DNA from 4 places in the Exiguobacterium sp. s152 genome. Region 2 is predicted to be linked to each of the others. Evidence: predicted binding sites of a transcription regulator. Region 2 holds the regulator's gene; each other region holds the start of a gene.
The links. The regulator Rex, encoded in region 2, represses fermentation and respiration genes when NADH is low (regulators of the CRP and FNR family bind a similar motif). The targets are predictions, from matches to a motif close to TTGTGAAATATTTCACAA.
Positions count from the first base shown of each region.

Region 1: KNP72_RS07940 (formate/nitrite transporter family protein) is a predicted target of Rex. The motif match lies at 1,475-1,492, and genes of this name have one in related genera.
Region 3: cydD (thiol reductant ABC exporter subunit CydD) is a predicted target of Rex. The motif match lies at 3,096-3,113, and genes of this name have one in related genera.
Region 4: ric (iron-sulfur cluster repair di-iron protein) is a predicted target of Rex. The motif match lies at 5,935-5,952, and genes of this name have one in related genera.

Region 1 covers NZ_JACSLX010000003.1:231,913-239,348, forward strand. The annotation lists gene KNP72_RS07935 (anaerobic ribonucleoside triphosphate reductase) at 1-383, opposite strand, end outside; gene KNP72_RS07940 (formate/nitrite transporter family protein) at 573-1,415, opposite strand; gene KNP72_RS07945 (50S ribosomal protein L25/general stress protein Ctc) at 1,624-2,289, opposite strand; gene mutL (DNA mismatch repair endonuclease MutL) at 2,453-4,255, opposite strand; gene mutS (DNA mismatch repair protein MutS) at 4,260-6,785, opposite strand; gene KNP72_RS07960 (YlbF/YmcA family competence regulator) at 6,840-7,271, opposite strand; gene KNP72_RS07965 (GNAT family N-acetyltransferase) at 7,373-7,436, opposite strand, start outside.
Region 2 covers NZ_JACSLX010000009.1:9,029-16,464, forward strand. The annotation lists gene KNP72_RS13295 (ABC-F family ATP-binding cassette domain-containing protein) at 1-1,035, opposite strand, end outside; gene KNP72_RS13300 (redox-sensing transcriptional repressor Rex) at 1,185-1,841, shown strand; gene KNP72_RS13305 (twin-arginine translocase TatA/TatE family subunit) at 1,841-2,059, shown strand; gene tatC (twin-arginine translocase subunit TatC) at 2,062-2,850, shown strand; gene KNP72_RS13315 (YesK family protein) at 2,975-3,268, shown strand; gene KNP72_RS13320 (FAD-dependent oxidoreductase) at 3,460-4,806, shown strand; gene KNP72_RS13325 (PspC domain-containing protein) at 4,839-5,021, opposite strand; partial or broken gene KNP72_RS13330 (NADPH-dependent F420 reductase) at 5,178-5,765, shown strand; gene KNP72_RS13335 (TM2 domain-containing protein) at 5,806-6,165, opposite strand; gene KNP72_RS13340 (hypothetical protein) at 6,284-6,442, shown strand; gene KNP72_RS13345 (hypothetical protein) at 6,499-6,843, shown strand; gene bsh (choloylglycine hydrolase) at 6,964-7,436, shown strand, end outside.
Region 3 covers NZ_JACSLX010000006.1:109,501-116,936, reverse strand. The annotation lists gene cydC (thiol reductant ABC exporter subunit CydC) at 1-1,347, opposite strand, end outside; gene cydD (thiol reductant ABC exporter subunit CydD) at 1,344-3,068, opposite strand; gene KNP72_RS11750 (Crp/Fnr family transcriptional regulator) at 3,196-3,882, opposite strand; gene KNP72_RS11745 (glycoside hydrolase family 31 protein) at 4,018-6,360, opposite strand; gene arcC (carbamate kinase) at 6,539-7,436, opposite strand, start outside.
Region 4 covers NZ_JACSLX010000004.1:134,047-141,482, forward strand. The annotation lists gene KNP72_RS09135 (molybdopterin oxidoreductase family protein) at 1-1,800, opposite strand, end outside; gene KNP72_RS09140 (hypothetical protein) at 1,793-2,080, opposite strand; gene KNP72_RS09145 (MFS transporter) at 2,061-3,188, opposite strand; gene KNP72_RS09150 (DUF3221 domain-containing protein) at 3,323-3,694, shown strand; gene modB (molybdate ABC transporter permease subunit) at 3,691-4,332, opposite strand; gene modA (molybdate ABC transporter substrate-binding protein) at 4,329-5,060, opposite strand; gene ric (iron-sulfur cluster repair di-iron protein) at 5,167-5,874, opposite strand; gene aceA (isocitrate lyase) at 6,023-7,303, opposite strand; gene KNP72_RS09175 (hypothetical protein) at 7,371-7,436, opposite strand, start outside.

The sequences.
Region 1 (7,436 bases), on a different contig from region 2:
GGGAACGCTTGACCCCCGTGTTGCATATTCTGGTTCGCTTGAAGAATGATCGAAGCGAGTGCCATCGCCGAACGGATGTCCTGGGGTGGTCGAATCGTCCCGTGACCGGTATGAAATCCGTTCGTCAACAACTCGCCGAGCGGGATTTGACAACACGTCGTCGATCCCGTCACGTAATAGTCGGCGTCGTGGATGTACAAAAAGTTGTCTGCGACGGCCTGACGTGTCCTCTCTGACAACAAATACGTTGTCGACAGCTGTTTCGATACTTCCGAGGATAATCGTGCCAGTTTGCCAAGTGGTGATTTCCCGTCGACGTTGGCGTTCTCTTGTACGAGATCTTGATCTGGGAGAACACAGACATCTTCATAAAGCTGGAGCATGTTCACTCCGCATCACCTCACTATATATTGATATGAATCGAGTTATGAACTCGATTCAATTCCATATATAGATTATGTCATGTTTGAGCATGGAGATGTGGAGTCTAAATTGTGAGCGTTGGTTGTGATATAAACGCAAAAACAGCCAAGCCCGCATATGGACTCGACCGTTCTTTCAAGTGACCCAACTTATAATTCTTTAGCTGGTTTCACGATTTTTAATTCAACTTCTTCTTTTTCCTCTGACTCTTGAGCTTCGCGCAAGCCTTTCGCGTTCAACCACGTATAGATCGCACCCATGAACAAGGCGCCGCCGATGATGTTACCGAACGTGGCCGGAATCAAGTTGTGGATGGCGCCGGCAAAGCTAATCGCCTCAGGGTGTGGGACGACGAGCGTGAGCGCAAATAAGACGAAGTTGGCGATGACGTGATCAAATCCTGACGCGAAGAAGACGGCGACGAGGAAAATCATCGAGAAGATTTGAGCGAACTCATTTTTCATCTGTTTTGGTAAGAAAATCGCGAGACAGACCATCCAGTTACAGAAGATGGCACGGAAGAAAATCTCGACCGTCGTATGATGCATCTTGCTCTCGACGACCGCGAACAACCAGTTATCCATCCCGAGTTCTTGGATGACGCCGGTCGGGGCGAGCAACAAGGCGAACAAGACGCCACCGAGCGCGTTCCCGACGAAACAAAGTAACCAGACGAGCATCGTGTCGCTGAGCGTCGTATAGCCGCGTAACGTCGACGTCGTGAAGTACATTGTGTTCCCCGTGAACAGTTCGGCTCCGCCGTAGATGATCATGACAAGGGCGATCCCGAATGAGAACCCGCCGATGAGTGTCGTGAACGGCGAATCGATCAAGTACATCCCGTTGACGACTTTAAGTGTGAAGATTGAAGCGAATCCGATAAAGATCCCCGCGAGCATTGCCCGTAAAAAGTATTCCATTGGCCGATAATGAATCATTTGCGAAGATGCCTGAGCTTTTTTCCGTAATGATTCGAGTGCATGGATTTCCATTGATGCCATGTCACAAACCCTTCTTTCTGTTTGAATGAACCCATATAATAAGAACGAACATGTGAAATCATTAACAATATAAGCCCGAATCCAATAAATTGCAATCGACCTTGGACCATGTTGACACATTTTTCACATCGTAATCGTTTACATATGTCGGATTTGTGACGAAAAAAACGACCCTTCGCAAAGGGTCGTTCGATCATGATTATTCTTTGCCTTCAGACTTCTCTTCAGACGCTTCAGAAGTTTCGTCAGCTGACTCTTCAGTCGCTTCGGTTTCACCTTCTGTCGTTGTCTCTGTGTCTGCTTCAAGCTCCTCAAGCGAGACCGGCTCGTTCACAGATGCGATTTGAAGCTCACCATCCGAGACGATTTCATAGTCTTTATTCTCTGGAATGTCAGCTACCGTGACCGAATCACCGATACCGAGTTCAGACACATCGAGTTCGATGCGTTCAGGAATGTTGGCCGGTGTCGCCGATACCGTTACTTTATAGAGCGTTTGCGCCAAGAAGCCGCCTTCTTTGACACCTTTAGCGTCGCCGACGAGTGTGACGTCCGCTTCGACTTCCGTCGCTTCGTCCATCTTTACAGCCATGAACTCAACGTGCTTGTATTCGTTCGTGAACGGGTCAACTTCTGTCCCGTGAACGAGCGTGTTCACTTTCTTGCCGTCGATGTTCAACTCGATTAACGCGTTGTCACCGTGTTCGCGGAGAATCTTGCGAAGTGCCATCTCCTCGAATGCAACTGGTGTGCTCTCGACTTTATAGCCGTATACGACACCTAGTACTTTACCTTCTTTACGCAAGTTTGCGCGGACCGAACGTGGTCGTAATTCTCGTTTCGTTACTTTAAGCGTGTCTGCCATAATCTTTTCCCCCTACTGGTTTATCGATCATGTCTACATCTTGAGGGTGAGGCAGTGAAAAAGCCACCTCTCAACCTCGATGCGTTGAGTGACATGTGTATATTGTTCCCATAGGCACCCGGACATAAACGTTACAGCCGGTTAAAAAAAGATTACAAGCGTGTCACATAACCCGTTTGAACAACTTCTCAAGTTCGTACGTGCTCCATTTCACCAAGATCGGTCGCCCGTGCGGACATGTATACGGGGACGTCGTCTGATTGAGGTCATTCAGCAATTGCCGCATCATTTCGTAGTTCAATGGATGGTTCGCTTTAATCGACCGCTTGCACGCCATCAAGATTGACGCGTCTTCCCGATATTTGGCGAGATTGACAGAGCGGTCCCGAATCGCCATCTCAATCAAATCGCGGACCGTTCCTTCTAAATCGTGTTGCGGGTACCACGTCGGAATCTCCCGGACGAGGAACGTGTTGCCACCGAACGGCTCCAATTCGAGACCCGCTTCTTTCAAGAGCGGAGCGACTTCTTCAATCGCGAGCGTCTCTTCTTGCGTGAACTCGAGCGTGAGCGGGAGCAGCAACAATTGATATTCCTTGTCCGGATTCCCGAGTTGCTCATAAAACAATTCGTATTTGATCCGTTCCTGAGCGGCGTGTTGGTCGATGACATACATGCCGTCTTCGGAACCGCAGACGATATAGCTCGCATGCAATTGGCCGATGACGTCGAGCGGCGGCAACCGCTCTCCTTTCGTCTCAATTTTGTCCGATTCGATAATCGGGTCGGTCGGTGCAGGCGCTTCATTGACGAGCGGGGTCGGCGACCATCGGCTTGGTGACGTGACAGGTTCACGGGGAATCGGATAGTTCCACGTCGGCGGTTCATCCATGACAGGTGTCCGTTCGACCGTGAAATCAAGTCGTTCTTGTTCGGTCCGATTAACCGGTCGCTCTTTCGGTTTGACCGATGGGATTAAACGCTGTTCCCGGAGCGTCAGTTGGACCGTCTCGCGAATCAACTGGCACAGCTCTTTCTCTTTCGAGAGTCGGACTTCCCGTTTTGTCGGATGGACGTTAACGTCAATCAACATCGGGTCCATCTTCACTTCGAGGACGGCGATCGGATAACGACCAATCGGGAGTAGCGTGTGGTAGCCCTCGAGCACACTTTGGGTCAGCGCAAAGTTTTTGATGCTCCGTCCGTTCAAGATGAGCGTCACATACTGCTTGTTCGACCGGGTCACTTCCGGACGGACGAGATGGGCGCTCAAGCTATAGTCGTTCGTCTTGCTTGACGCGGTGACGATTTGCGCCGCGACTTGACGTCCGTAAATGGCGAGCATGACTTGCTTGATGTCGCCGTTGCCACTCGTCCGCAGGAGTTCCTTGTCTTCATGGAACGCCGTGAGGCGAACTTCCGGGTGGGATAAGGCGATCCGGTTCAACGTATCGGTGATGCTCGCGAGTTCGGTCGCCGACGTCTTCAAGTATTTAAGGCGGGCCGGTGTATTGTAGAACAATTGACTGACCGCTATCTCTGTTCCGACGTTGGCTGCGGCCGGTGTTTGCGCCGTAACGACACCCCCTTGGAGCGTCATCTCAAATCCGTCCTCTTCGGTCCGGCGTGACTTCAGCGTCACATGACTGACCGAGGCGATGGACGCTAAGGCCTCTCCACGGAAGCCGAGCGTGCGAATCCGGAACAAGTCGTGCTCGTCCCGAATTTTGCTCGTCGCATGACGCAAAAAGGCGCGCGGAGCATCCTCTTCATAAAACCCGTGCCCGTTATCCCGAACTTTAATGAGACGTATCCCCGCCTCCTCCAAGTCGACTTCGATTTTCGTGGCACCGGCATCAATCGCATTCTCGACGAGTTCTTTCACGACCGAGGCCGGGCGTTCGACGACCTCGCCGGCCGCGATTCGGTTGGCCAGTTGCTCCGGTAACTCTTGAATGATTCCCATCGACTCACCCCTTCTTCGCAGATTGTTGGAGCGCATAGAGCGCCTGCATCGCCTCAATCGGGTTCATCGCCAGTAAATCGAGGCCGAGCAGTTGTCGTTTGATATCGTCTTCCGCCTCAAATAGTGACAGTTGGGCCACAGGTTCGGCTGGCACCGGATGTTCCACGACTGTGCGGGCCGGTTTCGGTTCCGTCTCGAGCTCAGACAAAATCGTTCGCGCCCGTTCAATCAAATCAGGCGGCAAATCAGCGAGTTCGGCGACATGAATCCCGTACGACTTGTCGGCCCGTCCCGGGTGAACTTCATGCAGGAAGACGACGCGCCCGTCCCGTTCGATGGCACGGACGTGCACGTTCTCAAGGGCAGGAATCGTGTCCTCGAGCACGGTCAACTCGTGATAATGGGTCGAGAACAACGTCTTCGCGCCGATGGTGGCCGCGATATATTCGACGATGGCCTGCGCGAGCGCCATGCCGTCATACGTCGAGGTTCCTCGTCCAATCTCATCGAGGAGGATGAGACTATCTGCTGTTGCTTCCGTCACCGCCTGCCGTGTCTCCGTCATCTCGACCATGAACGTCGACTGACCGCTCACCAAATCATCGGCTGCCCCGATGCGGGTAAAAATGCGATCGAACAATGGAAGTTCGGCCGCTTCGGCCGGCACGAACGAACCGATTTGATGCAGGATGGCAATCAGTGCGAACTGGCGCATATACGTCGATTTACCGGACATGTTCGGTCCGGTGATCAACAGCATGCGCCGCGTGTCATCGAGCGTCAAGTCGTTGGCCACGTATTCACCACGAGGCAATACCGTTTCGATGACCGGATGGCGCCCACGATCGATTTGGACATTGTTTGACGTTGTCGGCCGGACATAGTCCCGTTTTTCGGCGACAATGGCGAGCGCGAGCAGGACATCTAGTTCACTTAATGAGCGGGCCAGTTGTTGGAGCGGTTTCGTCTCTTGTTTGACTTCTTCACGTAACGTGACGAACAAGTCATATTCAAGCGTACAGCTCTTCTCCTCGGCACCGAGGATGAGCGCTTCTTTTTCTTTTAACTCAGGCGTGACATAGCGTTCGGCGTTCGTAAGCGTCTGTTTCCGTTCATACCGCCCCTCTTCGAGTAAGCGCGCGTTCGCTTTCGTCACTTCCAAATAGTAGCCAAAGACTCGGTTATAGCCGATTTTCAGCGACTTGATGCCGGTCGCGAGCCGCTCTTGTTGCTCGAGATTGGCAATCCACATCTTCCCGTTCGCTTTCGCCTCGAGCAGTTCATCGAGTTCTGTCGAATAGCCTGAACGAATCATGCCACCTTCTTTAATCGAGATGGGTGGTGTCTCGACGAGCGCCGCCTGAAGTCGTTCCGATAGCGCGTCGAACGTGTCGAGTGTCGCATCGATGTGATGCAATCGTGTTGCCGTGACATTCGCGAGCAACTCTCGTACCGCTGGAATGCGTTCAAGCGTGTTCCGCAACTGAACGAGGTCACGTGCGTTGGCCGTCCCGTATCCTACTTTCGCGACGAACCGTTCGATATCGTAGACGTGACGTAACTGCTCCCGTAATTGATCGCGGAGCATGAAATCATCGACTAAATTTTCGACGGCATCTTGGCGTTCACGAATCGCCTGTTCCGTATAGAGCGGCTGTTCGAGCCAACGTTTCAATAGTCGTCCCCCCATCGCCGTCGTCGTCTCATCGAGCAGGGCGAGGAGTGATCCTTTCCGTTCCCCGGACCGGGCCGAACGGAACAGCTCCAAGTTCCGGGCCGTGTTCGCATCGAGTTGCATATGGGCCTCAACCTCGTAGGCGACAGCGGGCTGCAGGTGATCGAGGGCTCGTTTTTGCGTCCGCGTCAAGTAGGCGAAAAGGAGTTCGAACGCACTTACTTGCGCCTCGTCGCGGGCACCGCTCGACAACGTGCTCGACAATCGCTCCGTCTGTACCGACAGCGGGATGCCGAGTGATGAGAGATGGTCTGCCAACTCGGCGTCATCAACGATGATCTCGCTCGGGACCAGTCCTTCGACTTCGCGTAGGACGGCCTCGCGCGACGGTAAGGTCGTCAACCATGATTCACCTGTCGTCACGTCGCCGCGGGCAATCCCAAAACGGCCTGCGACGTTCACGACCGATAGTAAATACCGGTTCTCTTTCTCACCGAGCGCGGCCATATATGTACCCGGCGTGATGACTTGAATGACTTCCCGTTTGACGAGTCCTTTCGTCGCTTTTGGATCTTCCATCTGCTCACAAATCGCCACGTTGAACCCTTTTTCAATAAGTTGCTCGATATAAATCGCAGCGGAATGATGCGGGACCCCGCACATCGGAATCGGGTGCTCGGCGTTCTTTCCGTTTTTCGCAGTCAATGTCAATTCGAGCTCTTTGGCGACGATTTGAGCATCTTCAAAAAACAGCTCGTAAAAGTCACCGAGCCGGTAGAAGAGAAAGGCGTCTGGATAATCGGCCTTGATTGAAAAGTATTGTTTCATCATCGGGGTTTGATGTATCGTTTCCATTCGTGTTCACCTCTAGAAATTAGAACAGCTGACCAAAGGCCAGCTGTCTGTTTGTTAGTATCCGCAGCCGCCGCGTGATTTCTCCGCTGCCATGCCGCTACCTGTTTTGCCGGCGAGAACGTCACCGTCCGTCGACTCGATAATGCGATCTGTCACCGAGTTGGCGAGTGTGACCGTCACGTATTGAAGCAAATCGTTCACTTCGACTTGCGTCTCTTGGAACGCCTGGACGACCGGAATCGAATCGAGTTCGTCCATCGCCTTGTCGATTTTTAGCTCGACTTTGGCGAGTGCTTCCGTCTTCCCGTAGTGCTTGCAGTTGACGGCTTCTTTTTGTAAGTATTTGATCCGTTTGATTAACGTTTGAACGCGCTCACTTTCGTTCACTTTCGTTTCCGCTTCTTTGAAGCGGGCCACTTCCGGCGTGCTCGCCAATAAGTCGGCTAATTCTCTCGCTTTTTGAATCACAGTTTGATCAGTCACCATCGTAAACCCCTTTGCTCTCTATGATTGAACGCACGTCTTGACGCACGCAAGTATTCCTCATCATTCTACCACGAACTTATGGCAAACGGTACTGCATCGATTCACTTCGAGACGGTCGCCGTCCGAACCATATCGACGTGGGGAATCCCATCCTCTAAGTACTCC
Region 2 (7,436 bases):
GGCGATCGGTTCTTCATAGCCGATGGCGAGGTCGCTGCCGCTCAATACGTCGTTCCCGCTTTGACGTTTGATTGAGAACGAGAGGACGGCGCTGCGCTCATCACCGTCCGGCGCTTCCATCCGGTCGACTTTCTCGAGCCGTTTACGGACACTCTGGGCCCGCTTCGTCGTTGTCGCCCGGGCGATGTTACGCTGAATGAAATCCTGCATCTTGGCAATCTCTTCTTGTTGCGACTCGAACTGTTTCTTCTCTTGCTCGTAAATGGCAGCCTTCTGTTCAAGGTACTTCGTGTAGTTGCCGACGAAGCGACGGCTCCGGTGGCGCGACAACTCATAGACGACCGAGACGACGCGGTCGAGGAAGTAGCGGTCGTGGGAGACGATGAGGACGGCGCCTTTATAGCCGCTCAAATACTTCTCGAGCCAACCGAGCGTCTCGATGTCCAAGTGGTTCGTCGGCTCATCCAAGATGAGCAGGTCTGGACTCTGGAGCAGCATTTTCGCGAGGGCGAGGCGTGTCCGTTGTCCGCCGGAGAGCGTATCGATGCGGCGTTCGAAGTCGTCCGGATAGAACCGCATCCCGTGAAGGACAGAGCGGATCGTCGCCTCATATTGATAGCCGCCACGGTCTTTGAACGTATGCTGTTCTTCATCGTAAGACGACAAGAGGCGCTCATAGGCGGCCGGGTCGTTCAAGATGCGCTCGGAACCCATGTCTTGCTCCATGCGGCGCAGCGTCTTTTCTTGTTCGATTAAATCGGTGAAGACAGTCAACATTTCGTTCCACATCGTCTCGTTCGACTCTAACCCTGAGTCTTGGGCGAGATAGCCGATGGTGACATCTTTCGGCTTCATGATGTCGCCCGAATCATAGTTGTATTCCCCGGCGATGACTTTAAGCAATGTCGACTTGCCGGCACCGTTACGGCCGACAAGGGCGACACGTTCGCCTTCTTGAATTTCTAGTTTGACGTTCTCTAAAATCGGCTCGACGCCGAATGATTTCGATAAGTTATTGACTTGCAGTAGGATCAAGTGAAAAAACCCCTTTCTCTCTATTTAGTATACTTTATTTCTTCCCCATTTCAGGTATATTCATTGAGTGGTCATGTGAATTCGTTTACAATCAAGGTGTATGAAATTAGATTCGTTTGAAACGCGTCGTAAAAAGGAGGCTCTTTCCGTTGAGTCAAAACGAACCAAAGATTCCGCAAGCGACAGCCAAACGGTTGCCACTATACTATCGGTTTATCCAAAGCCTACATTCATCAGGAAAACAGCGTGTCTCTTCTGCTGAACTGAGCGAGGCGGTCAAGGTCGATTCGGCCACAATCCGTCGCGATTTTTCGTACTTCGGTGCGCTCGGGAAAAAGGGATATGGCTATAACGTACAGTATCTGTTAGACTTTTTCCGTAAGACACTGAATCAGGACGAGATTACGAACGTCGCCTTGGTCGGGGTTGGTCATCTTGGGACAGCTTTCGTCAACTATAACTTCCTTAAAAACAATAACACACATATCGTCGTCGGGTTCGACGCAGACGAGACAAAAGTCGGCACGACGATGTCCGGTGTCCCGATTCATCACGTCGATGAGATGGAACAGATCATGAAACAGAACAAGATTGACGTCGCCATTCTCACGGTGCCGTCTGCCTATGCGCAACCGGTCGCGGACGACTTGGTCCGCTTCGGTATTCGCGGCATCTTGAACTTCACACCGGCCAGACTTACTGTGCCGGATACGGTCCGCGTCCACCACATCGACTTGTCGATCGAACTCCAGTCGCTCATTTACTTTATGCAACACTATCCATCTGCTGAGGGGGTCCATCAATAATGGAATTACTATCATCGTTGCTCGTCGTCGGTATTCCAGGCGGCGCAAGTATCTTCATTATCGCCATCGTCGCGCTCATTATCTTCGGGCCGAAGAAATTGCCTGAATTCGGACGCGCCGCTGGTCAAACGCTCCGTGAGTTTAAAAATGCCACGAACGGTATGATGAATGAACATGACGAGAAAGATAAGAAAGAACTTGAGAAGAAAGAGCAGTAATCATGAATCATCAACCTGATCAAGAGCGGGCGCTGTCCGATCACTTGACAGAGCTGCGGAGACGACTGATGCTGTCGGCATTTGTCGTCTTTGCCTTCTTTTTGATTGCTTTGCCGAGTGTCAAATACGTGCTCGCCTATCTGCAGGCGGACCTCGTCGAACGAGGGCTCGAGCTGAACGCCTTTGGGGTCGCGGACCCGCTCATGATTTACTTGAACTTGGCGCTCGTCATCGGGCTCGTCGCGTCCGGTCCGTTTCTACTGTATCAACTGTGGGCGTTCGTCGCACCTGGTCTGCATCCGAATGAGCGGAAAGCGACGCTCGCGTATATCCCGATCATCTTCATCTTGTTCCTGATTGGTCTCGCGTTCGCCTACTATTGGTTGTTCCCGCTCGTCCTCGATATTTCGACGGACCTCGGGCAAGACCTCGGTCTGACGCAAATCATCGGGGCGTCGAACTACTTCACGTTTTTGCTGCAACTGACCATCCCGTTCGGATTGTTGTTCCAGTTGCCGGTCGTGACGATGTTCTTGACGCGCATCGGTGTCGTGACACCGTACTTCCTCTCAAAAATCAGGAAGTACGCCTACTTCGCCTTATTCGTCATCGCGGCCTTCATCACGCCGCCGGATTTGACGTCGCACCTCATGGTGTCACTGCCTCTCTTTTTCTTGTATGAGATCAGTTTATCGATTTCACGCATCACGTACCGGGGCGTGCTCCGACGTGAGAAAGAGGCGATGGTGAAAGAGCAAGTCGATTTGATGAAACAAATGAATGAGAAGTAAGCATCGTTCTTTAACGGGACGATGCTTTTTTTGTGATTGGGAATAAATGTTTTTAACAACAAGATAAACATTGGACCCACGTGATACGATAAAACTACTTAAACATCAGTCAGGGGGAGAAGCGATGGCTTGGGAGTACTACGGGGATGAACTCATCATCATCGGCGTGTTGACGACAATTTTGTTGATTGCCGTGCTGAACTTTCTGAAGTCGCGATTCAAGCGGAGACTCGCCTTCTCGTTGACATTGCTCGTCGTGGGGTACGTATCGTGTATCATCGGACTCGTCTTCGTCCGTGGTTGGGACGCGCTGGGCTGGATTTTGATTGGCTTCAGTCTGTACGTGATCGGCCTCCTCACCTATATCAGCGTCGTCACTTACCACTGGTTTAAAGCAAGACGCACGACCCATTCATGAATGAACCGTTCCGGTTGCGGAGCGGTTTTTTGTTGTCACACCAGCCGTTCAAACTTTAGACATAATTACGTGAAAAATTGAGCAAAGGGATTGTCAAACCTTCTTGTGAAATAGTACACTAAGTTCAGAAAGCAAATGTGATATTTATCACAAACGCTAACTTGCCTAACACTCAAAGGAGAGACAACCATATGAAAATCGCAGTCATCGGATGTACACACGCAGGAACAGCAGCAGTCAAAGGATTACTCGCCAAGCACGACAATCTCGACATCACGGTGTATGAGCGGAACGACAACGTCAGCTTCCTCTCATGTGGGATCGCCCTCCACGTCGGCGGTGTCGTCAAACGTGCGGAAGAGCTCTTTTACGCGTCACCGACCGAGCTCGAAGAACTCGGCGCGACGATGCGCATGAAGCACGACGTGTTGAACATCGATACGGAAGCGAAGACGGTCCATGCGAAAAACCTCGACACGGGAGAAGACGTCTATGACACGTTCGACCGTTTGATCGTGACGACTGGTTCATGGCCGATCGTCCCGACGCTTCCTGGCATCGAGATGACTGGGATTGAGCTCTGCAAAAACTATGGCCACGCCCAACGCATCATCGAGCGGGCAAAAGACGCGACGAACATCGCCGTCATCGGTGCCGGCTATATCGGTGTCGAGCTCGTCGAGGCGTTCGAAGTGTACGGCAAACACGTCACGTTCATCGATAGTGCCGACCGCATCTTGAACAAGTATCTCGACAAGTCGTTCACAGACCAACTCGAGGCAGACATGACGTCACGCGGCATCGACCTCGAACTCGGCCAGACGGTCGAAGCGTTCCGTGGGACAGATGGAAACGTCACGCACGTCGTGACCGATAAAGGTGAGTTCGAGGCCGACCTCGTCATCCTCTGTGTCGGCTTCCGCCCAAACACGGGACTCCTTCAAGGCCAAGTCGACATGCTCGGCAACGGCGCCATTATCGTCGACGAATATATGCGCACGAGCAACCCGGACGTCTTCGCGGCTGGTGACAGCTGTGCCGTCTATTACAACCCGGCGCGCACACATGCCTACATCCCGCTCGCGACGAACGCCGTCCGCATGGGGACGCTCGTCGCCGAGAACTTGATCGCACCGCGTGTCCGTTATCAAGGGACGCAAGGAACGTCAGGTCTCCGTCTCTACGATTGGAACATTGCCTCGTCTGGACTTACAGAAGAAGCAGCTGGACTGTTCGGCCTCGACGTTGAGAGTGTTGTGATTGAGGATGCGTACCGTCCGGAGTTCATGCCGACGGCTGAACCGGTTCAGTTCAAACTCGTCTATGAAGTCGGCACACACCGCGTCGTCGGCGGACAAGTCCTCTCGAAAGCGGACATGACGCAAGCGGTCAACACGTTGTCGCTCGCCATCCAAAACGAGATGACGGTTGAAGAGCTCGCCTATGTCGACTTCTTCTTCCAACCGCACTACAACAAGCCATGGCACTTCATCAACAGTGGGGCGCTCGCGGCGATGAAAGATAAAGTCAACGCATAAAAAAACTCGGGAGCCGCGGCTTCCGAGTTTTTTTATAGATAGCGTGGGGCGTCCTTCATCGAGTTGGCGAGAATCATATAGATGAGGACGTTCCCCGGTACGATAAAAAAAAGCAGACGAACACCAAGCGGGGACAGGTCGAAGTATTCAGCGATCCCGCCACAGACACCGAAGAGTGAGCGGTTCGTGGCAGATTTTCGAAGCGGACGTTGCATAAGCGTGGCTCCCATCTCAACTATGATATGAAAATTTTACCATATAAATTGGTGGCAAGCGTACAATGCACACAGGTTTTTTTTCGTCTGAAGCCGGGGAAGGGGTAAGAGAAAGGCTACGGCACGCAGACGAAGAACTGTGAAGGGGAGTCGGACTACATGAAGATTGGTATTTTAGGAGCAGGGAAAGTCGGACGGACGCTCGGGCGCAAGTTCGAGGACGTCGGCTATGAAGTGTTGTATGGGACACGTTCAGAACGGGAAGGGACGATGTCGCTCCAAGAAGTGGCGTCGAACGCACAGATTTTGTTATTGACGACACCGTTCGCGGCAGCCGTTGATTTGATTCAATCACTTCGGGACTTGGACGATAAAATCGTCATCGATGTGACGAATCCGATTGCCAAAGAGTTTGATTCGATCGAGCGGCCGGAAGGGAAGTCGGGGGCCGAGCATCTGCAAAAACTTGCGCCACACGTCCGCATCGTCAAGGCGTTCAATCAGACCGGCGTCGAGAACTTGGAAAATCCGAACATGTCGATGATGTTCATCGCCGGAGACGAGCAAGAGTCGGTCCGAGCCGTTCAAGACCTTGCCTCGAAGATTGGTTTCGACGCCCACACGCTGCGTCACTTGAAACTGGCGCGAGAACTCGAGTCGCTCGCGTGGTTATGGATTCATTACGCGACGAAAGAACGGAAGCACCGGAACTTTGCGTTCTACTTGAAAGAGAATAGTTTTTAATAGAAAAGACGGTCACGCGTTGGCGTGACCGTCTTGGTCGTTAAAAGGCAGCTTGACGCTCAGAGCGAGTCTTCAACGATTCAATCGTCTCGCGCTCGATCGCTTCGACTTCGCGTTGTTGCCAGCCTGGCATGAGGAACGCGTCGACGAGCGCCCAAATGCCTGCTACGAACAATCCAACGAAACCAATCAAGACGACGGTAAGGATGATTGAACCAACCGTAAGAGCTAGCATCCCAAGGGCGCTACCTGTCTTTTTAAAGTAGAAACGGTGTGCGCCGAAACCGCCGAGGAAGAACCAAAGCAAGTACGCGACGACGAGATTGCGCTTCTTTTTCTCGACTTCGCTGTTGACGAGGAGCATTTCCTCTGTCGATAAATCGATACGTGAATAATTCATGATGTGATGTGCCTTCTTTCCAAAAATTGATATAATGAATGCAGTCTTTATTGTACCGGGAAACGGATGAATTCCCATGATTTTCTATTATTTATTTTTGGAAGCGAGGAACAACCGAATGGGTTTTGCGATTGTGACGTTCATCGTCGCGTTTATTCACGTGATCGCCGGAGCGGTCGTCTTACATAAGTATCCGCAATATAAATCAATCGCCATCAGTGTGATCGTGCTCGGTTTCTTATATGGTGTGTTGACGGTCGGGTTTATTGTGTTATGAAAAAATCACTGTGGCCCCGTGCATCACTCAAGCAAAGGGATAAACTGAAGCTCGGAATGTTCGCCATGCTCGGGTTTGTGATTGGGGATATTTGGTTTGGCGAGGTGCCGGATACGACCGTCATGATGTCTGCGCTGTTCTTTTATGCGTGGCGTCGAGACATCGCGTTTGCCCACGATGAAAAAGTCGGTCAAGCCATTGGACGTGAGGCGAATGAGCTCGCTTTACGTATCATCATCGTCACTTTGGTCATTGCTTCCTTCGTGTCGTTCATCGTCGACACAATGAGTTATCCGCTTGAATCATTTGTATATTTTACCTTGGCGCTTGTGTTCGGATTAAAAGGCATTGGACTTTGGTTTTTCATGCCGGACACAACGGTCGAAACCGAACTGAATTAATTATAAAGAACGATGCGGCACACGCCTCATCGTTCTTTGCTTATGGTTGATGTCAGACGAAAACGTGAATAGGACAAAGAGTGCTGTTATTGTCTGCATTGGATCGGAAGGAGTTTTGTTATGTGTACAGCAATCACGTACGCTCCGCACGCCCACTACTTCGGCAGAAACTTAGACTTGAACGTGTCCTATCACGAGCAAGTGACGATCACCCCCCGACACTATCCGTTTAACTTCAGACGGATGGGCGAGAACGTTAACCATTACGCGATGATCGGGATGGCGACCGTCGTGGAAGACTACCCGCTCTATTACGAGGCGACGAATGAAAAAGGGGTCAGCATGGCCGGGCTGAACTTCCCAGGGAATGCCGTATTCAAGCCGGAAGTCGACGGAAGAGACAACATCTCTCCATTCGAGTTCATTCCGTGGATCCTCGGGCAATGCGCGACAATCGAGGAAGTGAAAGAGCGACTGGCGACGATTCAGCTGGTTAATCTTAATTTCAGTGACGCTCTCCCGCTTCATCCGCTACACTGGATCATCGCCGACAGAGATGCCTCGATTGTCGTCGAGCCGATGGCGGACGGGTT
Region 3 (7,436 bases), on a different contig from region 2:
CGCGAGCGCCGCTTCCATCTCAGCGTCGGTGAACTCTCCGGCTAGCGCCAAGTTCTCCCGTACCGTCCCGAAAAAGAAGTGGTTCTCTTGAAGGACGACGCTGGCTTCACGCCAGACCGATGCTTGGGTCACATCGTCCAACCGTTGCCCATTCAATCGGATTTCACCGGAATCGGGTCTGACGAAAGCGAGCAACAGTTGCAGGAGCGTCGATTTCCCTGAGCCGCTCGGCCCGACGATGACCGTCTTCGTCCCGCTTCGTAACGTCACATCCACGTCGCTCAGGACGTCGCGGTACGTATCCGGATAGCGATAGGTCACGCGCTCAAACGATACGTCCGGAGCGGATTCGAGTACCATGTCCGTCCGGGCGACTTCGGCCGCGACGATTGCTTCACTCGGCTCGACGACTTCGAGCAGTCGATCGGCCGCTTGCTTGCTGTCGGCAAAGTGGCCTGGGAAGACCGCCATCGGTGTCGCGTTCTCAAACGCGGTGAGCGACATCATAATGAGCATGGCCAAAAATAGGCCGTTTAACTCGCCGTCGACAACGAGATACGCCCCGATAGCAAGAACACCCCACGAGACGAGTAGGGATGCCGCCACGACGAGTGACGAGTTGAAGAACTGATTCGTCACATCCCGTTTCTGTGCTTCGGCGTAACGGTCACTCTGTTCGAGCAGCTCGCCGCGTGTCCGTCCAAGTTGATGATGAAGCAACAAATCGCGATATCCGTACATCATCTCTGTCATCCCACTCGACAGGTCACCCCGTAAAGCGCGAAGCTCGCGGTCGTGCTTGGCACGGATTCGGGCGAAGAACGCCGGAATCAAAAAACCGGTCACGAACACACCGAACAAAATCCAGAGGCTGACCCACATCGAGAAGTACGTGACGAAGAAAATCGTGCTCAAGAAGACGAGCACCAAGATAATCGGCGGATAGAATACCCGTAAAAAGTAGATTTGCAAGCTCTCGACGTCACCGACGACGCGAGCAAGCAAATCTCCACTCCGATACTTGGCAAAGATGCTCGGCACAAGCGGTTCAAGCTGGCGGTAAAACCGGACCCGCAACTCGCTCAAAATCGTGAACGTCGCCCGGTGCGAGGCAAGGCGCTCTTGATAACGCGCACTCGCCCGAATCACACCGAACAATTTAATCAAGACGACAGGTACCATGAGCGCATAGAGCGGCGGTACGAGGCCGGCCCGTGAGACAAGATAACCGCTCGCCGCGAACAAGGCGACGGCCGCGATGCCGGCCACGTACCCAAAGAAGATCGAGAGGACGATATCTTTCTTCTCTCGCATCATCCATTTCGTGATCGTCCAAAGTGAATTCATCCTCTCACCCCTTTCTGTAGCGTGAACAAGTCAGCGTATTGCGGAACGCTGAGCAGTTCGTCATGCGTGCCTTGGGCGAGTAGCTTTCCATCGTCCATGAACCAAATCGCATCTGCCTGCTTAATTGTATGCAACCGATGCGCGACCGTGACGAGCGTCGCCTCACGCGACAACTCCTCAATCGAACGCCGAACGATTTGCTCCGTCACTAAATCGAGCCCTGTCGTCGGTTCATCAAACAAGATGATGCCGGGACGTTTCAAGAAGGCACGGGCCAAGGCGAGTCGTTGTCGTTCGCCTCCGGACAATCCATAACCGCCTTCACCGAGCTCGGTATGAATGCCGTTCGGCAATTGCGCGATGACATCGTTCAGTCCGGCTGCATTCGCGGCTTCAAGGATTTTTATCTCGTCGGCTGTTTCCCCGAGGGCGATATTATCAGCGACGGTACCGGCGAACAAATACGGATTTTGTGAGATGTACCCGATTGTGTCATACCATGACGAATCGGTGTATGTCTCGAGTGGTTCTCCGTCGACGAGGACACGTCCACTGTCCGGTTTGACGAGTCCGGACAACACGTTCAAAACGGTCGTCTTGCCAGATCCACTCGCCCCGACGAGCGCCACATGAGCGCCAGTAGGAATCATACCGCTCAATGGGTCCAGCGTGAAGCGTCCACCTTCATAGGCGAACGAGACGGCGTCGAGCTCGAGGTCGGGCGTCCGGCTCGTCAACATACGGTCGCCCCAGGTCAAACGTTCATCCGGTGCGTCGAGCGCCTCGAAAATACGATCGGCCGCCCCCATGCTACCGCGTCCGGTGTGGAACGCACCTCCGAGGTCTTTAATCGCCAAATAGTATTCCGGGGCCAATACGAGAATCAAAAAGCCAGAGAAGAACGTCAAGTTCTCCCAGACGACCATTTGGAGCGCCACTTCGAGTGCCACGACGCCCGTGCTGAGCATCGAAATGAACTCGAGCATGAGACCCGACAGGAACGCCGTCTTCAAGACGACCATCGTTGCGTCGCGGAAATCGAGACTACTCTTTTCAATCGCTTGCGCCTCGCGCTCGGTCCGACCGTATAGTTTCAACGTCGTCAATCCTTGCAAGACGTCCAAAAACTTGCCAGAGAACTGATTCATTTTCTCCATCTGCTGTTCCGACTTCTTCTGCGTCGCAATCCCGATGATGATAAAAAAGATTGGAATGAACGGTGCCGTCACCATCATGATGACGCCCGAGATCCAATGTTGACTGAAGACGACGACGAGAATGAGTAGCGGAATAATCGACGTTTGAATGACTTGCGGCCAATATTGACTGAAGTAGGCATCGACCTCGTCGACCGCGTCCATGAACACGCTCACCTTTTTACCGGATTGACCGGATAGTGACGTCTCAATCGGATTCGACGTATAACGGTCGAGCAGTTGCAAGCGGAGTGTTCGTTTCGCTTTCTCCGATAGACTCGCCCCAATCCTCCCCGACATATAGCCGAAACCAGCTCGTGTGACGAGTGCGAGGATGAGCCAGCCGAGCGTCGGAACGATGCTTTCAAACGATGCATTTTTTAAAAAGACTTGATCGACAATGTCGACAATTAAATAAGCTTGAGCCAAAATCGATAATCCAATCATCACTGCCGCGATGACGAGTCCGACGATATGACGTTTTTCTGCTAAAGCGAGAGCTTGCAGTCGTTTCACTGCGTTCATCCTTTCTATCAGTAAGGAAACTTTTCTTTGTGAGGATTCTCACTAATTATACCTGATGCACCCTTTCAAGGCGAACGCTTCGCTTAGCTAGACATGCAAAAAACGCCACGTTCCATACGCGGCGCCATCAAAGCGATTGTTCGAAATATTCAGGATGCCCGATGATCAATTGACGCGCATCGAATTGGAGCACGTCTTCTTTTCGCAAGCGCGATAAGATGTGCGACACGGTCTCTCGTGACGTGCCCGACAACCGCGAAATCTCCACCGTCGTGAAGGGGCAACGGACACGGACGCCCATCGCTTCCGGCTCCCCTAGGTCTTCAATCAAGTAATGAATCGTATTGAGCACCCGGTCGGTCGCACTTGGCGTGATGATGTCTTGGACACGGCGCTCGTGCAAGTCGAGAATCCGATTCATCTGTCCGACGATATGGAGCAACATCGAGGCGTTCCGCGAGACGAGCTGTTCGAAACGATCGGTCGGCATGTAGATGACCTCGATATCGGTCAACGCCTCGGCTGAATGTTGATAATACGGTTCCGTCATCAAACCGCGATACGGGAACAGTTGCTTCGGCTTCAAATAGTCCGCATATTGGTGGGTCGCCGTCTCGTTGCAACGCTCGAGCTTCACATACCCACTAATCAAGAAATAGACCCGTTCCCGGGGATCGCCTTCCATGAACAAGAGCTGACCTTTCCGATACACGCGGCAATACACATGCGGCAACAGCGCCTCGAGCTCTCGTGTGGCAGATTTAGCGAACACATCAAGCTGTCTCAACTCGTCTACCGTCCATTTTGGTTTCATGTCGCATCCTCCAATCCGTCTTGCCTCTCTTTTTTAGTATAAAACACCCCTTTTGTGAAAACGCTTACAAAATCCGACGATTTTCTGACAAAAAAAAGAAGGGCATGATTGCCCTTTTCCGTCACAACAAATTATTCAGTCGAGCATCAATTCCATGATTGCGTCTTGCAGGTCGCGATCGAGTTCGAGCGCGTGTAAATCGAACAGCCATGCCTCAAGCCGTGTCTTCGCGGCGGCTGAGCGGTACAACCGATCTTTCAAATCGTATGAGATCTCGGCACGGTCCAAGAAACGATACAGCCGATCAAGACGATGGTCGTTCGCCGTCACGTCGACCGGGAGCTCGACGGTCAGCTCGTCCGTGATTGGACCGAGCTCAAGGCGTAGCGTCTGTGTCTCCCGTTTATATTCGCCGGATCCCGTCACTCCTCGAAGGAGCAGTGTGACGTTCCGTTCATCCGGCAACACCGACCGATCCCCCGTCACCTGGATATGAAGGCTTCGTTCCTCCCAATCGAGCGTGAACGTCGTCTCGGCGTAGGCTCCTGTCTCATAGTCGCGGTCCGTCCCATTGTCTTCGTAGAGCGTGAACGTGTTCGAGGCGCCCGGGAAGATGAGCACTTCCAAATCGGCCGGATTGTCGGTGTCGTTTCGACCCGAATGATGCGGTGCCATCGGGATGATGGCACCCGCTTTAGCGAACACCGCCTGCTCCTCGAGCCCGCGGAACACGCGAACCGATTTGTCCCCGCTGTAGCGATGACCCGTGAAAAAGTCGAACCAGTCGCCTTTCGGTAGCCAGACGTTCGTCGCCGCCACGTGTAGCTGTCGGTTCATTGGTTCGACAATCGGGGACACGATGAGTTCACTTCCGAAGTAATACTCATTCGGCACCTCATATGCCGCGTCTTCATCCGGATGCTCATAATACATCGGTAAAACGAGCGGCAAAGCACCGGCATGGTTGCGCCAGTTCATCGTATAGATATATGGAATCAATTGATGACGCAGACGCAGGAACGTCTTCATCGACCGCTCCGCCTCGAGACCGAAGCGCCACGGTTCCTTACCATTGAACGTGCTGAACGTTGAATGCAGCCGCATAATCGGGCTAAACACTCCGAACGCGACCCAGCGCGCGGCAAGCTCGTCGTCTTTCGACCCGCGATAATGGCCGCCGATGTCATGGCTCCACCAGCCATAACCGATATTAGTCGCCGTCGCTGTAAAGTACGGTTGGAACGCCAGTGACGCCCACGAAATCAATGTGTCCCCCGAGAATCCGATTGGATAGCGATGACTGCCCGGCCCCGCATAACGGGAGAAGATGAGCGGACGATTGCCATCCCGGGCGATGTCGGCCGCGTGATAGTGATTCAACATCCAGAGCGGATCGAGCCCCTCCATTTTAGAGGTCGAGCCTTGTTGCCAGTCAATCCACCAAAAATCGACGCCATCGACTTCATGCGGATGATGCATCTGCTCGAAATAAGCTTGAATGAAACGTTTATCGGAGAAGTCGAACGGGATGCGGTCGCCGTGAGATGGATCGAGTCCCATCGCTTCCGCCATCGCCGCGTATTGATCTTCGAACGCCCGTACGCCGTCGGCTGGATGCAAGTTTAACGTGACGAGCAACGCTTCGTCCTTCAGCCACGTCAAGAAGCCTTTCGGGTCCGGAAAGAGGTTCTTATTCCACGAATAGCCCGTCCATCCGCTCCCATATTCCTCAGGGATATCGGTGACATGCCAATCCATGTCGATGACACTGACCGAGAACGGGATGTCTTCTGTCTTGAAACGGCGCATGAGCTCTTTATATTCCGTCTCATCATAACGCCAATAGCGGCTCCACCAGTTGCCGAGTGCTTTTCGCGGCAACAGCGGCGTTGGCCCCGTCAGTTGATAGAAATCACGCAGCGCCCGCTTATATTCATGTCCATAGCCGAAGTAATACAAGTCATGAATGCCTTGGCGTCGCGGTTCGACGAAACGGTCTTCCGTCATGACAAATGAGTTCGAATCATCGATGACGGCGTAGCCTTGCTTCGAGGCGATGCCTTCCTCGAGCTCGGTAGCCCCGTCGACATGGTCGAGCGTCCGGGCCGTTCCTTTCAACGTCCGTTCTGGTCCGTTGAACGTGTAACGGCTATAGTATGTGCTGAAGTTCCCTTTCACATCGATGTAGAGCGTGTTCGGTGCGAACGGTCCTTTCGTGTAATAGAGGTGGACGTGTTCCGTAATGATTTGCAGTTCCGCCTCATCTTCAATCACGCGAAACTCCGGGACTGCGAACGCCCGGTTAAAGACGACTTGGGTCGGCCGGTCCTCGAACACCCCATCTTCCGCGTATTCCATCCGAATCAGTTGGCTCGTCAGTACCGTGAAGCGATAGCAGCTCCCTTGGACGATTGCTCGATCATCTGCCTGCGGTTTCATTTGTTGCGTATAGACGTTCTCCTCTTCAAATAGACGCATAAGCTCGAGCGTTTCCGCTCTTCGTCACTCCCTTTCTAAATTGTGCAAACGTTTACACTCAAAATGATAGCAATGTCTAAATCGACATACAACATCCCTTCCCCATGTCGACGGATAAAAAACGATGTGTTGCCAATTCAGAAAAAAGCCACAGACGTTGATGTCTGTGGCGTTAAGCTTATTGTTGGAGCGTCGCGGCGAGTCGGACGCGCGTCCCGATTTCGCCTCGGACCGCCGCAAGGGCTTGTTCGAGCGACGTGATGACGGCGACCCGGTCGTGGCCTGACTCGGCGAACTGAAGGGCCGCCCGAACTTTCGGCAACATACTGCCCGGTGCGAACTGGCCCTCGGCGATATACGTCTCGAGCTGTTCTTTCGTCGTCTCTTCGAGCGCCCGAGCCAACGGGGTCCCGAAATCGACGAATACGTGCTCGACGGCCGTCAAAATGAGGAGCATGTCGGCGTCGACGAGATTGGCGAGTTTCGCAGCGGCAAAATCTTTATCGATGACCGCCTCGACACCGACATAACCATCTGCTGTATCGATGACGGGAATTCCGCCACCGCCAGAGGCGACGACGATGTGCTCATGGGCGACAAGGTCACGGATGACCGCGTGCTCGAGAATCGCCACTGGAAACGGACTCGGGACGACGCGGCGATAACCGCGACCGGCGTCTTCTTTGAACACATAACCGGTCGTCCGTTCCATCTGCTGCGCTTCCGCCTCGTCATAGAAGGGACCAATCGGCTTCGTCGGGTGACTGAAGGCACTATCGTTCGGGTCGACGACCGACCGCGTGACGATTGGCGCGACCGAACGTTCCAAACCGCGCGATCTCAGAGCTTTCGTGAGGGCATTCTCGAACCAATAGCCAATCATCCCTTGTGTCATCGCCCCACAAACATCGAGTGGCAAGGCCGGTGTCGCCGGACTGTCTGATGCGGCCTGTTGCAACATCAAATTTCCGACTTGCGGCCCGTTGCCATGGGTGATGATGACCTCAATCCCTTCGGCGACAAGCGCGGCCAGTGATTCCGCCGTCGCCTCGACGGCTCGAATTTGAGCCTCGGCC
Region 4 (7,436 bases), on a different contig from region 2:
ACGGCCCGTCGTGAGCGTGACCGGATATTCTTCATTCGCATATTCGCCGGCCGGTCGATACGTGACGACGGGCAAATTCGCTTTCCCGTTTGCCGTACCAAACCGTTCTTTGAACATCGTCGGTGTGCCCGGATGGTCTTCAGACGGACACGGCCAGAAGACACCATATTCGTTGTCGATTCGTTCCCACGTGATTCCGGAGTAGTCGGCCGCTCCACCTTTTGTCGCGATGCGGAACTCCTCCCAAATGTCACGCGCCGTCTCGTACGGGAAGTACTGTCCGCGTCCCATCCGTTCAGCAATCCGCTTCATGATGTCCCAGTCTGGAAGCGAGTCTCCGAGAGGTTCGCGTACTTTCCGGATCCGAATGACACGTCCTTCTAGGTTCGTCGTCGTCCCTTCATCTTCGGCCCACGAACAAGCCGGCAAGACGACGTCCGCGAACTCGCAAGATTCTGACATGAAGAAGTCGCTGACGACGAAGAAATCGAGCTTATTGAAACTGTCCCACACGTACGGTAGGTTCGGTGCCGAGACGGCCGGATTCGAACACATGAGGTGCATCGCCCGAATCGTTCCCGCTTGAATCTCATCGAACATTTCGAATGCAGACACACCTGGTTTTGGCATCTCGGAAGGATCGATGCCCCAGACACCGCTCACATATTCGACGGCTTTCGGGTCAGTTAACTTCCGGTAGCCCGGTAACAAATCGGCTTTTTGTCCATGTTCCCGTCCGCCTTGGCCATTCCCTTGCCCGGTCATCGTAGCGACACCCGAGGCGAATTTTCCGACCATGCCGCGCAGAAGTGCCATCGACGTGTAGAGCGAGACGTTGTCGACGCCTTTTGACTGTTGTTCGACACCACGGGCAAACAACATGACCGACCGTGGGCTCTTTCCGTAAATGTGACCTGCCTTTTCAAGCTTTTCGATAGCAATCCCCGTCACATCACTCGTCCGTTCGAGCGTCCAGTCACGGACCGACGCCTTCAACTCTTCGTAGTTATCGCAACGCTCATCCACATACGCTTGATCGACATAATCGTGTTCGACTAAAAAGTTGAGCAGTCCCATCGCAAGCGCCGCATCCGTCCCCGGTTTCAAATCGAGGTGAACATCGGCGACACGCGCCATCGGAATCTCACGCGGATCGGCGACGATGATTTTCGCGCCTTTGTCCTTTGCTTTCCAAATATGTTGCGTCGTCGTCGGATGACATTCGGCGATATTCGAACCGGCGACAAAGAACGTGTCGACATGCTCGAACTCCGTCCACGGGAGCGTCGCCCCGCGGTCAATCCCGAGAGTCTTTAAGAAACCGCCGGCAGCAGATGACATACAGAAGCGGCCGTTATAGTCGATGAATCGTGTGCCGAGTGCGACCCGCGCATACTTCCCGACGAGGTAACATTTCTCATTCGTCATCGAGACGCCGCCGAAGACAGACACCGCATCCTTTCCGTGCTCTCGTTGAATCCGTTTAAAGTTCGCTTCGATCACGTCGAGCGCTTCGTCCCATGTCGCTTTCTCAAACTTGCCATTCCGCTTGATGAGCGGTGTGAGGATGCGGTCCGGATGCTCAATCGTTTGATAGGCCGTGACGCCTTTCGGACAAAGCTTGCCTTTATTCACCGGGAAATCGTAGCGTGGTTCGACGCCTTTGACGGCTCCGGTCTTCTCATCGACCCGGATGTGCATGCCGCACTGCATACCGCAGTAACAACAATGGGTCGTAATCAGTTTCTCACCAGGTTTGATTAAGTTCTGTACTTCTGGCGACGTTAAAAAGTCACTCATCGTCTTCCCCTCCATAGAACGTTTCCGCTCTTCGTTTTGAAAATCCACTGACGTGATAGCCGTTAATCGTTTGAAGCGGATAATGCATCCCGTCACTTCCTGGCCGTCCGAGCGCCGAATCGAGCCGGGCCCGACGACGACAGGCGTGACAGAGGTCTTGGACCGTATGTGCCGCATCGACTTTTACGAGTTGGTCCGACCCTTCGAGCAATTGTTTCACTTGCTCGATTTCTTCAAGCGTCCCGGTCGGTTCTCCGCATTTAACGCACAGGTGTCTCATCTTTTGCCTCATCTTTCGTCTCCTTCGGCCGGCCGAACCCTGGCATCGACATGCCGGTATTCGTATCGACCGGGTGCGTCGACAACTGTCCATTCATCAAGTTCAACTGCATCTTCACACGCATCGAACGTCGACACGGTTGGCAGTAATCCGACAGCTGGGTCCCGTCACTGAGTCCGAGCTGAATCGTCTGTGCTTGTAAAATCGCTTGGACGTCCTCGACTTGATTGTCCGTTGCATAGCGTGTGCCACAACCAGCGCAGACACGCGTCTCATCCGCTTCGACTTCCCGGTAGTTCATCGGTACGCTGGCTGCCATCGGTCGGACCGGCAAGTGGAACAGTTTACCGAACGGGAAGTAGCATAAAAAGATGATGACGGTCAATTGATGGAACAAGGCGAGTTCATGATGGACGAAGCCGCCGAAGAATACGTACGACACGGTCAACAAGAGACCTGATACGGTGACGATGAGCAACATGAGGAGCGGTAAAATATCAAATTCGAATCGCTGGGTCACTTTCACGTCCTGGTCGTTAATCCGGCGATAGAGTGCCATGAGCACGCCGACGAGCAACATGAGCGCGGTGATGTTCAAGCCGTTATAGACGAGCTCGGCGAACAACCCGTGCGCGGCCATTTTGATGGTCGGGGTGTTGAAGACGACGATTTGATACGTCTCGATATCAATCAAATCAAAGCGCATCCATTGGAACGTCAAGCCGAACGTGATGGCGAACGACCCGAGGCATCCCCAGGCGATCAACATATGTTGGGTCCAGCGGTACCAGCCACGTTCCCAGATGAACTTCTGTAAGACGATGTTATTGACAGTTGTCGTGGCGACGGCTTTACTGGCCCGTTTCTTTTCTGCCTTCATTTGTTTAAGGCTCCGCTTCAATACTTGCGAAGTGGCCGGCCGTGCAAAGAATAACGTCAAACGAACGACCATCCCAATCATGCAAATGACGGCGGCGATATAGTAGCCGAACAACGCCATGTCCACGTGCTCAAATCCTGCCGACGCGACCCACGTCGAGAGCACCAAGGCGGTGAATCCTACGAACGACCACTTTGCAGCGGTCGAATAAAAATAACGATCGGACATATGTGTTCCTCCTTCTCTTTCCGAGCGACTTCATAGTTTCATCATAAAGATGACATCTCGACTTAACTGTTACTTTTTTCACAGATAAGCGATTCGAGACGTGACAGAATAATGAACGAAGGAGGCGTTCCCTTATGAAATCATCATTCAAAATCATGTTATTTCTCGCCATCGCAGCCATGCTTGTCGTCTTTTCCATCGGGTTTGTCTTCGCTAACCGGGCGACGACCGAGCCAGACGTCGAAGGATATGTGATTGAAGTGAATGAGTTTGACCGCACCGCTCTCGTCATCAGTGGTATCACTGCAGAAGAGGCCACGCTCTCTCCTGACACTCTTTTCGCGCAAAGTGAACCGGAAGACGTAAGTTGGTTCAAGTTTCAAGTGAAAGCCACGTTCGAACAAATCGCTGTCGGGGACCACGTCCACATTTGGAAAAAGACCGGCCCAAGTATCTTAAATACTCCGAACCGGTCTTATGTGAAAAAAGTCGACGTGATTGACTAATATTGACGTTTGCCATAACGTTCACTCAGCCATAGGACTAAAAACGCCAAACCAACCAACCATCCGCTCCAGACGAGTGCCTGGGTCATATCACCGTTGATTGTCGCCATATAAATCGCAGTAGCGAGTGTCATCGTCTCGCCCGGAATGTTCCCGGCAATCATCATCGTGATCCCGAACTCGCCGATTGACCGTGCGAAACCGAGGACGAAGCCGCTCGTCAACGCGGGTAGCAGCAGTGGAATCGTCACGTAAGTGAACAGTTGACGCTCTGACCCGCCGAGCACGCGTCCGGCCTCATACCATTCTGCATCGAGTTGTTTGAGCCCGAGACGAATTGTTTGGTAGATGAGCGGAAACGCGGCCAAGGCGGACGCGATGACGTTCGCCTGTTTGGTGAACAAGATGGTGACGGGCAAGAACCCACCGATCCCGTTGTTCCCAAGGACAATCAAAGCGTATAGCCCGATGACTGTCGGCGGCAAGATAAGCGGCAGTAAAAACACTGTCTCCAGCAGCCGCTTTCCTTTAAATTGACGGTGATGCATGAAATAGGCCGCTCCGAAGGCAAGGACGAAGGCGCTCACCGTCGCCATCATCCCGACTTCGAATGTGAGTTGAAGTGGAGATTGCGTCATTTGGAAAATCCTTTCGCCAAAAAGTGAGCTTGAATCTCATCATCAAACAAACGCGCATAGATATCGCGGACGTATGGATCATGCGTTAAGCGAACTGCCGGATACGAAATCGCACCCGTCGCTTCAAACGGGACCGACTGAATCGACTCGATGGCCGTCGTGAGTTCCGTTTTATAAACGAATCCCGCATTGGCGTCACCTTGTTCGATGAGCGTCAGCACTTGTCTCACGTTTTGGGCGAACATGACTCGCGGCTCCACTTCCTCCCACACATCTTCCCCTTCGAGCGCCACTTTTGCGTAACGACCGGCCGGGACATTGATCGGATCACCGATGACGATGCGAGCACATGTATTTAAGTCGTCCCACGTCTCCGCGCACGGTTTCCCTTTCGGTGTTACGAGCCACAATTCGTTATGCAAGAACATATCCCGCTCTAGAATCGGGATTTGTAATCGGTCGACATCGTCAACGCTCGCGGCTAAAAAGATATCTGCCGGAGACCCGTGATTGATTTGTGCTCGCAAAGCGCCGCTCCCGTTCGTCACGACCCGAACATCAATCCCCTCGAATTCCGCTTCAAGTTGTCGCTCGATCTCTTCCAAAGCCGGTCCTAAGCTCGCCGCTGCTAGGATGGTCACGGTGTCCTCCGAATCTGAACTCGACCAGACTTGACTTAGTAATAAGGCGACTGCCATCCCTATGATGACTCCACTCACCCGTTTCATGATTGATCACTCCTTTGCTTCTCTTTTATCGTAGCGATTGCTTCGCCTCCCATCTGTATCAAACGTCACAAAAATACACCCCTACGTCAGTAGAGGTGTGCCCTTATTAAGCGAACGTGCGCGCCCGCGGGAATAAAATGTTGTTCTCGAGATGAATATGTTCGAACGTATCCGATTCGAGCGCTTCTAACCGTTGATAGACAAGACGATACGTCCCACACGCACCTTCAGGCGGCGTATAGTCGTTCGTGATGTGCCGAAGCTCTTTCAAGATGTCACCCGCTGCTGCATGTTCTGACTCGAGCAAAGCCAAAATGTCATCAAGCTCCCGTCTCGTTTCAGCTGTCGGTGCCGTCTCATGACGAAGCAACGTCGGGAAGTCTTCCGTCTCTTCTTTGACGATATGTTGTTCAAGTTCCACTTTCAATTGATTGAACAATTGGTGAATGCGACCGAGGTGCGGATGATTTTGTCCGTGAACCCGGAACACTTTTGTCACATATGGTGTGAGCTGAGGCAATTCGTCCGTCAAAAACTGGTGATGCTTATAAATGATGTGCTCAATCAATTCCGAAGAAGAAGCGGCATCCCAATCGATGCTCTTCTCGTTCATCTCTTGCTTGCGTTGATAGAGCGCATTGACTTCTTCTAAAATATCTTCTGTCGACCGTTTCGATTTGTCAGTCGCTTCAGCGAGTGGTCGGTTGCCACCACAACAAAAATCGATTCGGTTCCGTTTGAAGATGTCTGCTGCTTGCGGGCATTGTTTGACGATTTCAGATACGTGCGTATCGCCCGTGAATGTCTGTGTCATCTGTCATAACCTCCATATTCGTTTTGACATATTTAGCGTAGCAAGAGTTTGACGACAAAAATGTGAAATACGTCACATTTAGGTGAACGGGATTGCCTCGTTCCAAATTTGGACACAAAACAGCCCCTCATTTTGTGAGGGGCGTCGATTAATGGGAAGGCGTTTCAAACTGCTCTGCCTCTGTCGATCCGGCCAGTGCCGTCGTCGACGACTGGCCTCCAGAAATGACGAGTGACACTTCATCAAAGTACCCGGTCCCGACTTCGCGCTGGTGACGTGTCGCCGTATAGCCATGCTGCTCCGCCGAGAATTCAGCTTGCTGCAACTCGGAATAGGCAGCCATCCCGCGGGCTTTGTATCCGCGTGCGAGTTCGAACATTCCGAAGTTGAGCGAGTGGAAGCCAGCGAGCGTGACGAATTGGAACTTGTACCCCATCGCACCGATCTCTTGTTGGAATGTTGCGATTTCCTCGTCCGACAGCTTCTTCTTCCAGTTGAACGAAGGTGAGCAGTTGTAAGCAAGCAGTTTGCCCGGATATTTCGCGTGAATCGCATTTGCGAATTGGCGTGCCTCGTCCAAATCGGGCTCGGACGTCTCGCACCAGACGAGGTCAGCGTACGGTGCGTAGGCAAGACCACGCGCGATTGCCTGTTCGATGCCTGCCTCGGTGCGGTAAAACCCTTCCGGTGTCCGGTCACCGACGATGAACGGATGGTCGATTGGGTCGATGTCGCTCGTAATCAAATTCGCCGCGTGAGCATCCGTCCGGGCGACGATAATCGTCGACACCCCCATGACGTCTGCCGCGAGCCGAGCGGCAATCAAGTTTTTCACGGCCGTCTGTGTCGGTAGCAACACTTTCCCGCCGAGATGTCCGCACTTCTTCTCTGACGACAATTGATCCTCAAGATGGACACCGGCCGCCCCCGCCTCAATCATCGCCTTCGTCAGTTCGAACACGTTGAGCACACCGCCGAAACCGGCCTCCATGTCAGCGACAATCGGGGCGAACCAATGCGTATCGCCTTTTCCTTCCGCCGTTTGGATTTGGTCGGCGCGTTGAAGCGCCTGATTGATCCGTTTGACGACGCTCGGCACCGAATTGGCCGGATACAGGCTTTGATCCGGATACATATGTCCCGACAAGTTCGCGTCGGCGGCAACTTGCCAACCGCTCAAATAGATGGCCTCAAGACCAGCCTTTACTTGCTGGATGGCCTGGTTCCCCGTCAACGCCCCGAGCGCGTGGACGTAGTCCCGCTCGTGGAGTAACTCCCATAACCGTTCCGCTCCTTTTGTCGCGAGCGTATGTTCAATCAACACTGACCCCCGAAGCCGCATCACGTCTTCGACTCCGTATGGACGTTCGACCCCTTCAAATCGTTCCGACTGTATCATTTCCTCAATTTGTGCGTGTTGTTCGTTCATATCCATTCCTCCTGTATTATATTAATTATAATTTTAATTTTTTGTTATATAACAGATGGTGCAAAAATTAATCTAAATAGGCACAGCATTCGAGCGCCGATTTGAACGACGAGTGTTCCATGCCGCAGCAGCG